2 regions of the Methylobacterium sp. B1 genome follow, and region 2 is predicted to be linked to the other one. Evidence: predicted binding sites of a transcription regulator. Region 2 holds the regulator's gene; the other holds the start of a gene.

Region 1 (6,233 bases), on a different contig from region 2:
CCCGGGCAGGTCCCACTCGGCGCCCAGGCTCGCCTGGACCTCAGGCACGCCGATCGGCCGGTGCCCGCGATTGGCGGCGAGCGCCGTCCGGACGAGGCGTCCGTCCAGCAGGGTCACGCCGCCGACCACGCGCACCTGCGGCGTGATCTCGCCAAACAGGCTCAGTTCGAGGCCGCCGACGCGCTGCTCGCCGGTCGCCGCGAAGCGCCCCTGCGGGCCGAGCTCGCCCGCGGGCTTCGTGATCCGGAAGGCGCCAAGCGTGGCGCCGAACCGGCCGAGATCGAGCTTCACACCCGCCTCGACCTGTCGGGCCACGTAGGGAGCGAGGATCGTGCCGGAATTGGTCGCCACCGCCGGAGCCACGTCGCCGCGGCTCAGGCCCTCGATGTAGTTGCCGTAGAGCGAGACCGAGTCCCAGGGCCGCACCACGAGACCGACCATCGGGGTCGTGGCGCTCTTGTCGTACGACGAGGCCAGCGTGCCGACATTCGACAGGTAATTGTGCGCCTCCACGCGCTGGCGGCGCACACCCAGGGTCAGCAGGACGCGCTCGTCGAGGGCCGACAGCGTGTCGGCCACCGCGATCCCCGACAGGGTGCTGTCGGACAGGCGGGGCCGGCCGATGCCGTAGATCGGCGCGATGTACGGGACGAGGGCCGGCACGTAGAGGTTCGACAGGTAGGCGCCCCGGCCGGGCGAGAACCGCCGTCCCGTCGCCTCGTCGTACACGGAGCCCTGAAGCGTGAGGGCGTGGCGGATGAATCCGGTCTCGAACCGGGCCCGGACGCCGGCGTCGTAGGTGAGCCGGTCGACGCCGAGGGCGTAGAATTGCGGCGTGCTGGTCGTGTCGCCGCGGCCGTTGAGGATCGTCGGTGCCGATTGGAAGTACCGCTCCACTCCGGTCTGCCCGCCGCCGACATCCGCGAACAGCGTGACCTGATCGGTCAGGTCGTACTCGGTGCGCAGCAGGCCGCCGCGATCGTCGACGTCCGAGTATTCCCAGGGCTGGGTCAGGTTCAGGCGACCGTCGGGCGCCCGCGGTACGGGCACGCCGGCCCGCAGGAGGAACGGGCGCAGCGGCGCGTTGAAGCGGTCCGTCTGCGCCAGCAGGTAGAGCCACGCGCGGAACCCGTCACCCTGTTAGTCGAGGGCCAGGGCCCCGACGCCGGTCGTCTCAGTCTGGCGGTCGAAGGGCGTGGCGCCCCCGTGCAGGCTGCCGACGACGCGGGCGCCCCATTCCCGTCCCGGCCCCCAGCGGCGGGCGACGTCGACCTGGCTGCCGCCCCAGGCGGTCGAGCCGTAATCCAGGGTGACGCGGGTCAGGTCCGCGCCGGCGCGCTTCGGGACGATATTGACCACGCCGCCGACCGCGCCGTTCGGCGACACCCCCGTGAGGGCGGCGGACGGCCCCTTTAGGACCTCGATGCGCTCCACGTAGTCGGTGAAGATGCGGAAGCTCGGGGCAATGCCGTAGAGCCCGTCGAAGGCGACCTCGCCGCTGGTGTTCTCGTTGGACGGGAAGCCCCGGATGGAGAAGGAGTCGAACGGCGCCCCCGTGGTCTGGGTGGCGCGCACCGACGGGTCGAGGACCAGGGTCTCGGACACCGTCCGCGCCTGCCGGTCCCGGATGAGCGTGTCGGTGTAGCTGGCGATGCTGAAGGGCGCCTTCTGGATCTCGGTATCGCCCAGCAGGCCGAGGCGACCGCCCCGCGCCACCTGACCGCCGGCATAGGCCGGGACCGGTCCGCGCGGCGCGGCCGCGCTCGCGACCGAGATTTCGTCGAGCTGGACCTCCCGGCCGGCCCCGGCCTCCTCCGCGCGGGCCGCGTGCAGCCCGGAACCGACGAAGCCCAGCAGGACAGCCATCGGGAGAACCGGCCGGGCCGCGCGCCGCCGGCGCCGGTTCCGCGCGGAAACCGACACCGAGAAATCTTGAGACCGCATTGTCGTGACGAAAGCTCCGAATCACGGAGCAAGGCAGCAAATATCTCTACGTGTGTCAAAAATACATTTGGATTAATTATAATTATATTCAGCGCACGCAGGGTCGATCTACGTGATCGATATTGAGTGCGTTCTATACTGAATTCCATTGCCGAACGACATCATTATCAGTGCCTCACTCATCATCGCACGGTCGAGCCGGCGATTTCGCGGAAGGCCGGGCCAGAGCTCGGCCGAGGCGCGCGGCCGGGATCGTCGGGCCGGGCGGGGCGTGCGGGGCCCGACACGACCGCGATCGGGTGTGGATCGCGCGCGTCCGATCGGGTTGCCGCGGCGGAGACCGGGGCGCCCGGTTGCCAGGGTTGCCCACCCCGCCTAGACGGGCCCGGCGCGAAACGTGCCTGTCACCCCTCCTCTAGTGCAGAGGTTTTCCCGTGATCACCGGTCCGTGCCTCATCGTCCAGCCGATCCACGCGGCGGGCCTCGACCGGCTGCGGGCGGCCGGATTGGAGCCGCGTCCGGCGAGCGGCACGGATCCCGAGACCCTGGCCCGCGAGGCCGCCCCGTGCGTCGCCGTCATCACCCGCAACACCGGCTTCCCGGCCCGCGCCATCGCGGCGGCCCCGGCCCTGCGGGTGATCGGCGTGCACGGCACCGGCACCGACCACGTCGCCACCGCCGAGGCGACCGAGGCCGGGATCGTGGTGGTCAACACGCCCGGCGCCAACGCCGTCTCGGTGGCCGAGCAGACGCTGGCGCTGATCTTCGCCCTGGCCAAGGCCCTGCCGGAGGCCGACCGCTCGGTCCGGCGCGGGGACGACAGCTTCAAGTTCACCGCCCGCCTGATCGAGCTGGCCGGCCTGACGCTGGGCCTCGTCGGCTTCGGGGCGATCGGGCAGGCGACGGCCCGGCTCGGCACGGCCCTCGGCCTGCGGGTGCTGACCTACGGCCCGAGCCGGCCGGACGCCGACTTCGCCAATGCCGGCGCCCTGCGGGCTCCTTCGGTGGACGCGCTCCTCGCGGAGGCCGACATCGTCTCCCTGCACGTGCCCCTGACCCCTGCCACCCGCGGCCTGATCGGCCGGGACCAGCTCGCCCGGATGAAGCGGGACGCCTTCCTGATCAACACCAGCCGCGGTGGTCTGATCGACGAGGCGGCCCTGGTGGAGGCGCTGGAATCCGGCACGATCGCGGGCGCCGGGCTGGACGTCTTCGCGCAGGAGCCCCTGCCGGCCGACCACCCCCTCGCCCGTCAGGCGCGGGCGATCCTGACGCCCCATGTCGGCGGTTCCACCGGGTCGGCCCTGATCCGCACCGCCGAAACCGCCGCCGGCCGCGTGGTCGACGTGCTGGCAGGCCGGCGGCCGGGCGGACTGGTCAATCCGGATGTCTGGGCGCGGCGGCGCGCCCTGTGATACCCTGAGACGGGTTGCCGCCGCGGGCCGCGCGACCGATCTCCGACCGGCACCTCAGGATGAGGGCGCGGGTGGGAAGGCCGCGGTCCAACGGCTCCGACCGCGCCCGGATCACGCCCTTTCGTCCGCACCACGACCGCCCGCCGCGCACGTTGTCATGCAATCGTCGCAGACGGGCCGGAAAGCCACGCGCTGCATCCGAGGCCAGAGAGGGCTCCATGGACTTCCACCGTCGCTTCACGGTCCTGATGTGCGCCCCCGCCTTCGATCCGGACGATCTCGAAGGCGCGCGCGTCAATCAGATCGTGGCAGCCGTGGAGCAGCGCGGCTTCGAGGTGGTGCGCGCCCGGCGGGTCGAGGACGCGGCCATCGCGGTGCAGACCGACGCCGCGGTGGGCTGCCTCGTGGTCGATTGGGGCAAGCGCGGCCTCGACGGCAAGGCCGCCGCCCTCATCGACATGATGCGCAAGCGCGGCCTGGAGATGCCGATCGTCATCATGGTCCGCCGCAAGCGGCTGGAGGACATCCCGGTCGAACTGCTCGATTTCATCGACGGCTACATCTTCCTGGCGGAGGAGACGCCGGAATTCATCGCCCGCGGCCTCGTCAGCCGGGTCACGCAATACGCCCAGACCCTCAAGACGCCGTTCTTCGGCGCGCTCGTCGACTACGCCGAGAAGGGCAACCAGCTCTGGACCTGTCCGGGCCACAACGGCGGCATCTTCTACAACCGGTCGCCGATCGGCCGGATCTTCGTGGAGCACCTGGGGGAAGCGATCTTCCGCGACGACCTCGACAACTCGGTCCTCGACCTCGGCGACCTGCTGACCCACGAGGGCCCGGCGCTGAAGGCCCAGAAGGAGGCCGCCAAGATCTTCGGGGCCGAGAAGACCTACTTCGTCCTCAACGGCACCTCGGCCTCCAACAAGATCGTCCTGTCCTCGCTGATCGCGGAGGACGACCTCGTCCTGTTCGACCGCAACAACCACAAGGCGGCGCATCACGGCGCCCTGTTCCTGGGCGGCGGCATCCCGATCTTTCTGGAAACGGACCGGAACGCCTACGGCCTGATCGGCCCCATGTATCATGAGGCCCTCGACGAGACCCGGATCCGGGAGAAGATCCGCCGGAACCCGCTGGTGACCGATCCCGAGGCGTGGCGCCGGGAGCGGCCGTTCCGCGTCGCGGTGATCGAGCAGTGCACCTACGACGGCACGATCTACGACGCCCAGGAGATCCTGGAGAAGATCGGCCACCTCTGCGACTACATCCTGTTCGACGAGGCCTGGGCGGGCTTCATGAAGTTCCACCCGCTCTACGCCCGCCGCTTCGCCATGGGGCTGACCGGCCTCGACGAGACCTCGCCCGGCATCGTCGCCACGCAATCGACCCACAAGCAGCTCGCGAGCTTCTCCCAGGCCTCGCAGATCCACACCCGCGACGGGCATATCCGCGGCCAGACCCGGCGGGTCGAGCACAAGCGGCTCAACGAGAGCTTCCTCGTCCACGCCTCCACGTCGCCCTTCTACCCGCTCTTTGCCTCCCTCGATGTCGGCGCCCAGATGATGAAGGGCCGCTCGGGCATGATCCTGTGGGACGACACGATCCGGCTCGGGATCGAGTGGCGCAAGAAGGTCCGGGCGATCCGGCGGGAATTCGAGGAGAACGAACGCGATCCCGCAAGGCGCTGGTTCTTCGACCCCTTCGTGCCGGACGTGACGGTGAATGCCGACGGGGCCGAGGTGCCGTGGGAGAGCGTGCCGACCGACGAGCTCGCCGCCACGCCGCGCCACTGGGAGCTGAAGCCGGGCGCGCGCTGGCACGGCTTCACCCACGTGGCGCCGGGCTACGCGATCACCGACCCGAACAAGCTCACCGTGCTCACCCCCGGCTTCGACCGGCACACGGGGGCCTACGCCCAGCACGGCGTGCCGGCGCCGATCGTGGCGCAATACCTGCGTGAGAACCGGATCGTCGCCGAGAAGAACGACCTGAACTCGCTGCTCTTCCTGCTGACCCCGGGGGTCGAATCCTCCAAGGCCGGCACGCTGATCTCGGGCCTCGTCGCCTTCAAGCGGCTCCACGACGACAACGTCCCGCTGGAGGAGGCCATGCCGGAATTCGTCAACCGCCGGCCGAACCGCTACCGCGGCGTGCGCCTGCGCGACCTCTGCGCCGAATTCCACGCCTTCCACCGGGAGGCCGGCACCTCCACGCTCCAGCGGCGCCAGTTCGCCCCGGAGCACCTGCCCGAGATGGTGATGCCGCCCAAGAAGGCCGCCCAGCTGCTGACCCGCAACAAGGTCGATTACGTGCCGATCGCCGAGGCCGAGGGGCGGATCGCCACCACGCTGATGCTGGTCTATCCCCCGGGCATCGGCACGGTGCTGCCGGGCGAGCGCCTGGACGACCGGGCCAAGCCCATGCTCGACTATTTCAAGATGTTCGAGGCCTCCGCCAACCTGTTCCCGGGCTTCGAGGCCGAGATCCAGGGCGTCTACCGCGAGGTCGATCCGGACGGGCGGATCCGCTTCCACACCTACGTGGCACGCGAGGGGGCCTGATGGAGATCGAGGTCGAGACGCCCGGCCTGGTCCCGGCCCGCACCTGCCCCGACATCGTCATCCGCGCCTCCTCGGATGCGGATGTCGAGGCGATGGTGGCGATCTACGAGCACCACATCAGCAGGGGCGTGAGCGATGTCGGCGTCGCCGAGGAGGACCGTCTGCTTCCCGACGACCTGAAGCGGCGGCGCAAGACCATGCGCAAGAAGCGCCTGCCCCACCTCGTGGCCGACCGGGACGGCGCGGTGGCGGGCTACGCCTACGCGGTGCCGTTCCGGAAACGCCCGGCCTACCGCTACACGCTGAAGCA
Region 2 (6,233 bases):
GCCCTCGACGGTGATCATCAACGTCACGTGGCGGGCGGCCTCGGCTGGCATCGTCACCGGGATCATCCTGGCCCTGGCGCGCATCGCCGGCGAGACGGCGCCATTGCTGTTCACCGCCCTCAACAACAATTCCTGGTTCTCGGCCAACCTGATGGGTGGCGTCGCGAACCTGCCGGTGATGATCTACCAGTTCGCCCTCTCGCCCTATCCGAACTGGCAGGGCCTCGCCTGGGCCGGCGCGCTTCTGATCACCGCCACCATCCTGGTGCTGTCGATCATTGCCCGCCTTGTGATCAAGCCGCAGACCTCGCGCTGAGACCCTTCGAGGACACGACGATGAACGCCGCCTCCGCGATCCCCACGGTCGAGCTGAACCGCAACCGCGCCGACGAGGGCGGTCCCGTGCGGATCGCCGTGAAGCGCCTGAACTTCTACTACGGCAGCTTCCACGGGTTGAAGGACGTCAACCTCAACTTTCACGACCGGCAGGTCACGGCGCTGATCGGGCCCTCGGGCTGCGGCAAGTCCACCCTGCTGCGCTGCTTCAACCGGATCTACAGCCTCTATCCGGAGCAGCGGGCCGAGGGCGAGATCCTCCTGGACGGCGAGAACATCCTCAGCCCCTCCATCGACCTGAACGAGCTGCGCTCGCGCATCGGCATGGTGTTCCAGAAGCCGACGCCGTTCCCGATGTCGATCTATGACAACGTCGCCTTCGGCCTGCGCCTCTACGAGAAGCTGCCGAAATCCGAACTCGACGGCCGGATCGAGGCCTCCCTGCGCAAGGCCGCCCTCTGGGACGAGGTGAAGGACAAGCTCAAGCAGCAGGGCACGGGCCTGTCGGGCGGCCAGCAGCAGCGCCTGTGCATCGCCCGCACGGTGGCGCAGCGCCCGGAGGTGATCCTGTTCGACGAGCCGACCTCGGCCCTCGACCCGATCTCCACCGGCCGCATCGAGGAGCTGATCGAGCAGTTGCGCGACGAGTTCACCATCGTGATCGTCACCCACAACATGCAGCAGGCGGCGCGCATCTCGCAGTTCACCGCCTTCATGTATCTGGGCCAGCTGATCGAGTTCGGTCCGACCAACCGGATGTTCATGAACCCGACGGAACGCCGCACCCAGGACTACATCACCGGCCGGTTCGGCTAGTCTGCCTGGACGCTCCGGTCTCGGGGAAGGCCGTCCGGTCGCCGCATCCGCGGAGGGCCGGCGGGTCCCCGAGGGCCTCCCCGGAGCGCCGCCCCCGGGACCCATCGAAGGATTCGCCATGCCCGGCCATATCGTCACCTCCTACGACACCGACCTGGAGAACCTGCGTCGCTCGATCTCGGAGATGGGCGGCGTGGCCGAGAAGATGACCGCGGAGGCGACGGACGCCCTCGTGCGCCGGGACGACACGCTCGCCCAGGCGGTGATCGTCGCCGACAAGCGCCTCGACGCCCTGCAGCGGGACATCGAGGAGCGCGCCGTGCTGTTGATCGCCCGGCGTCAGCCCCTGGCGATCGATCTGCGTGAGACGATCTCGGCGATCCGCGTCTCCGGCGACCTCGAGCGGATCGGCGACCTCGCCAAGAACGTCGCCAAGCGGGTGGTGGCGATCTCCGATCAGGCGCCGGCCCAGAAGATCGTTCTCGGCGTGCGCCACATGAGCGACCTCGCGGAGGGCCAGCTCAAGGACGTTCTCGACGCCTATGCGAGCCGCGACGTCCAGGCAGCCCACGATGTCTGGGAGCGGGACGGCGAGATCGACGCCCTGTACAATTCGCTGTTCCGCGAGCTCCTGACCTACATGATGGAGGATCCGCGCAACATCTCGTTCTGCACGCATCTTCTGTTCTGCGCCAAGAACGTCGAGCGGATCGGCGACCACACAACCAACATCGCCGAGACGATCCATTATCTCGCCACGGGCGAGGCCCTGGCGGGCGACCGGCCGAAGAACGATGCGTCGAACTATGCGACCGTGGACGGGGTGCCGGCTCCGTAAGCGGGCCGCCCCCGGTCCAGGCGTCGGCCTGCGCGCGCTCCTGTGGGGCGCCGCCGGAGAATCGGAGCGTGCGGGTTGAGGCTGAGCGGCGCCTCCTGCACCCTCTGCCTGCCCGCCAACTCCAAGGAGAGTCGGCGCGCCTGCAGGCCGTATGGCGCCGCTTCGTGAACGGATCTTCGAACGTGAGCATGCAAGTCCTGATCGTCGAGGACGAGGAGGCGCTGACCACGCTGCTGCGCTACAATCTGGAAGCCGAGGGCTTTCTGGTGGATTCCGCGGCTCGGGGCGACGACGCGGAGCTGCTCCTGGCGGAGCGGATCCCCGATCTCGTCCTGCTCGACTGGATGCTGCCCGGCCTGTCGGGCATCGAGCTGTGCCGGCGGATCCGGGCGCGCCGGGAGACCGAGCGGCTGCCCGTGATCATGCTCACTGCCCGGGGCGAGGAGGGCGACCGGATCCGCGGTCTCGGGACGGGCGCCGACGACTACATCGTCAAGCCGTTCTCCGTCCCGGAACTGCTTGCCCGGATCCGCGCGCTGCTCCGCCGGGCCAAGCCCGCCCATGTCTCGGACCGGCTGGCGGCGGGCGACCTCGAACTCGACCGCACCGGCCATCGCGTCCGCCGCGGCGGCGAGGAGCTGCATCTCGGCCCCACAGAGTTCCGTCTGCTGGAATTCCTGATGCTGGCGCCGGGCCGTGTCTTCTCCCGCGAGCAGCTCCTCGACGGGGTCTGGGGACACGACGTCTACATCGACGAGCGCACGGTCGACGTCCATGTCGGGCGGCTGCGCAAGGCACTGAACGGCCCGCGCCAAGCCGACCCGATCCGTACGGTCCGCGGCTCGGGCTACGCCTTCGACGAGACGTTCTCGCTCGACGCTTGAGAGGGGCGCGAAGCGTTCCGGGACAAAGGGTTCCGGGCCGGAGGCCGGTCGGCCGCGCCGCCCGCCCGCGTGCAGCGAAGGGAGCCAGGGACGTTCGAGGCCGGCGGATGCTGCGAGGCCCGGCGGCCCCCCGGGCCTCGCGCAGATTCAGCGGGTCAGCGCCGCGCTCCGGCCGGACGCGACCGGCACGGCGTCGAGCGCCGCCAGAACCGTCCCCTCGGTGAGGATCTGCGGAAGCACCTGAGGCGCTCCGGTTCCGGTATAGAGGAGGTAGAGCGGCACGCCGCTGCGCCCGTGCTTCTCCAGCAGACGGGTGATCTCGGGATTCTGGTTGGTCCAGTCGCCCTTCATGTAGGTCACGCCGCGCTCGGCCATCGCGGCCCGCACGGCCTTGGTGTTGAGCGAGGTCGCCTCGTTCACCGCGCAGGTGATGCACCACGCGGCGGTCATGTCCACGAAGACGGGGCGGTGCGCGTCCACCAGGGCGTCGAGACGCGCTTGAGTGAAGGGCTCGACCCCGTCGGCGGCGGCCTGCGCCGACGGCGCGGTGCGGTCCCGCGGAAGGGTCACGGCGAGGGCCGACACGGCGATTAGCGCGAGGGCCGCAGCGAACCGCGCGACCCGGCCCGCCCCGGGCGCGGCGGCGCGGCCGTGTTCCCAGGCCCAGGCGGCGAAGCCCACCAGGACGAGGCCGATCAGCGCCGCCAGCAGCCCACGCGGATCGACCTGCTGCGCCAGAACCCAGATCAGCCAGGCCACGGTGGCGTAGACCGGGAAGGCCAGGACCTGTTTGAGGGTCTCCATCCAGGCGCCCGGCCGCGGCAGCGCCCGCAGGGCCGGCGGCCAGAGGGTCAGCACCAGGAAGGGCAGGGCGAGGCCGAGGCCGAGGCTCGCGAAGACGGCGAGCGCGACACCGGCACTCTGCGTCAGCGCGAAGCCCACCGCCGAGCCCATGAACGGCGCCGTGCAGGGGGTCGCCACCAGGGTCGCCAGCACACCCGTGAAGAACGAGCCGCTCAGGCCGGCACGCCGGGTCAGGCCGTCTCCGAGGCCGGCGAGCCGGCCGCCGACATGGACCACTCCGGACAGGCTCAGGCCCATAGCGAACAGCAGATAGGCGAGGGCTGCGACCATGGCGGGCGATTGCAGCTGGAAGCCCCAGCCGATCGCGGCCCCACCGCCCTTCAGGGCGATCAGCAGGGATGCGAGGCCGAGGAAGCTCGCCAGCACGCCGGCCGTGTAGGCGAGGCCGTGCAGCCGCAGCCGCGCCGGGCCCTCGCCGGCATGCCGCACGAGGCTCAGCACCTTGATGGACAGCACCGGGAAGACGCAGGGCATCAGGTTTAGGATCAGGCCGCCCAAAAAGGCGAAGGCCGCGGCGGTCGCGAGGGTCAGCGCGTCGAACTCGGCGGCGGCGGGCGGGGCTCCGGCCGGATTCGGCGCGCTCGACGCGGCCGCGACGGCAGGAAGCACCGGCTCGTCACCATACGCGAAGGCGAGGCGGCGGGTGCCGTCCGTACCGACCTCGTCGATCGTCAGGACGCCGGGCAGGGCGGCGGGCAAAGGATCGGTCGGGCTGCTGCGCGCGATGGTCAGATGCAGACCGGTCTCGTCGACGGTCATCACCTGCGCGGCGGCGTTGTCGATCGCCGTCTCGGCATAGGGGAAATAGGCGGCGTTCCGGATGGATTCGGGTTTCAGGCCGGTCGCGGCGAAATCGAGCTGCAGCGTGTCGCCCTGGCTCGACAGGCGCAGGGGCCAGAGCGCCGGCGCGGGCAGGGCAGCCCGGGCGCGCGCGAACAGCGCGGCGTTGGCCGGGTCCGGCTCGGCCTTGCCCACCGGCAGGGTGAGGGCGAGATCGGCCGAACCGGGGACGCACTCGGTCTCGCAGACGAGATAGGTCAGCTTCGCCTGAATCTGAACGGGATTGGCCGGGTCGAGGCTCGGCGGCGGCGTCACGGGCACGAGGAGCGTGACTTCACCCTCGTAGCCGTAATTCATGAGGGTCGCGATCGGGATGCGCTCCGGCGCCGGCCACCGGATCGCGCTGGCGTTGAAGCCGGCCGGCAGGGTCCAGGTCACCTCCGGAGGCAGTCCGGAATCGCCCGGGTTGCGCCAGTAGACGTGCCAGCCGGGCTTGATCTGCATCCGCACCGCCAGCGTGAACGGCTGTGCGCCGGCGACCGCGGCGGGCTCGGCCACGAGGCTCGCCCGCACGAGGTCGGCCGGCGTGCGGAAGCCCTGCGGGACCCCTTGGGCTGCGGCGGCCGAGAGGCTCGCGGCGAAGGCCAGGATCAGAATGGCGAGGCGGCGGATCATGCTGTCCCTTCGCGCGCAGGGCCGGCGCGGTTTCACGCACGGTATATCCGGGCCAGCGCGGTCGTTTCGATGGCGGTGGGTCTTACCACGGGCCGTGCCCGGGATCCCACGCCGATCGCTCAGTCCGCGAGCGGCACGGTCGCACGCTCCAGCCAGTCGCGCGTCCCGGCATCGACCCGGGGCGCCAGGGTCTCGCGCACCCGGGCGTGATAGGCATCGATCCAGGCGCGCTCTTCCGGTTCGAGCAGGTCCGGCTGGATCAGCCGCCGATCATAGGGGGCGAGCGTCAGGGTCTCGAAGCCCAACATCGGGCGCTCGCCGCCCGCGATCGTGCGGGGCTCGACCAGCACGAGGTTCTCGATCCGGATTCCGTAGGCGCCGCGGGCGTAATAGCCCGGCTCGTTCGACAGGATCATGCCGGGCTCCAGCGCCACCGTGCCGGTCTTGGCGATCCGCTGCGGTCCCTCGTGCACCGACAGGAAGGCGCCAACGCCGTGGCCGGTGCCGTGATCGAAGTCGAGCCCCGCCTGCCAGAGCGGCGCCCGGGCGAAGGCGTCGATCTGGGCGCCGGTCGTGCCGACAGGAAACACCGCCCGGGCAATCGCGACGTGGCCCTTCAGCACCCGGGTGTAACGGTCGCGCATCTCGGCGCTCGGCGTGCCCACCGCGACCGTGCGGGTGATGTCGGTGGTGCCGTCCGGATACTGCGCACCGGAATCGATCAGGAACAACTCGCCGGTCCGGACCGTCCGGTCGGTGGCGCGGCTCACCCGGTAATGGACGATCGCGCCGTTCGGCCCGGATCCCGAGATCGTCGGGAACGAGACCTCGCGCAGATCGCCGCCCGCCGCGCGGAAATCCTCAAGGGCCTCGACGGCGGCGATCTCGGTGAGGCCTCCGGCCACGGCCGCACCGTCGAGCCAGGCAAGAAACCGCACGACACTCGCCCCGTCGCGGACATGGGCGGCACGCGCACCGGCGATCTCGGCGGCGTTCTTGACCGCCTTCATGCCGGTGATCGGATCCTTGCCGACATCGGC

What was found. The regulator PhoB, encoded in region 2, activates phosphate uptake and scavenging genes when phosphate is short. The targets are predictions, from matches to a motif close to TGTCATNNANCTGTCAT.
Region 1: the regulator PhoB is predicted to act here: its motif matches at 3,513-3,529, upstream of I53_RS07690 (Orn/Lys/Arg decarboxylase N-terminal domain-containing protein).

The regions. Positions count from the first base shown of each region.
Region 1 covers NZ_BACT01000267.1:1,120-7,352, forward strand. Annotated here, with positions in the region: partial or broken gene I53_RS07680 (TonB-dependent receptor) at 1-1,866, opposite strand, end outside; gene I53_RS07685 (hydroxyacid dehydrogenase) at 2,379-3,359, shown strand; gene I53_RS07690 (Orn/Lys/Arg decarboxylase N-terminal domain-containing protein) at 3,578-5,923, shown strand; gene I53_RS07695 (GNAT family N-acetyltransferase) at 5,923-6,233, shown strand, end outside.
Region 2 covers NZ_BACT01000022.1:8,766-14,998, reverse strand. Annotated here, with positions in the region: gene pstA (phosphate ABC transporter permease PstA) at 1-316, shown strand, start outside; gene pstB (phosphate ABC transporter ATP-binding protein PstB) at 337-1,152, shown strand; gene phoU (phosphate signaling complex protein PhoU) at 1,271-1,990, shown strand; gene phoB (phosphate regulon transcriptional regulator PhoB) at 2,179-2,874, shown strand; gene I53_RS00675 (protein-disulfide reductase DsbD domain-containing protein) at 3,022-5,193, opposite strand; gene I53_RS00670 (aminopeptidase P family protein) at 5,313-6,233, opposite strand, start outside.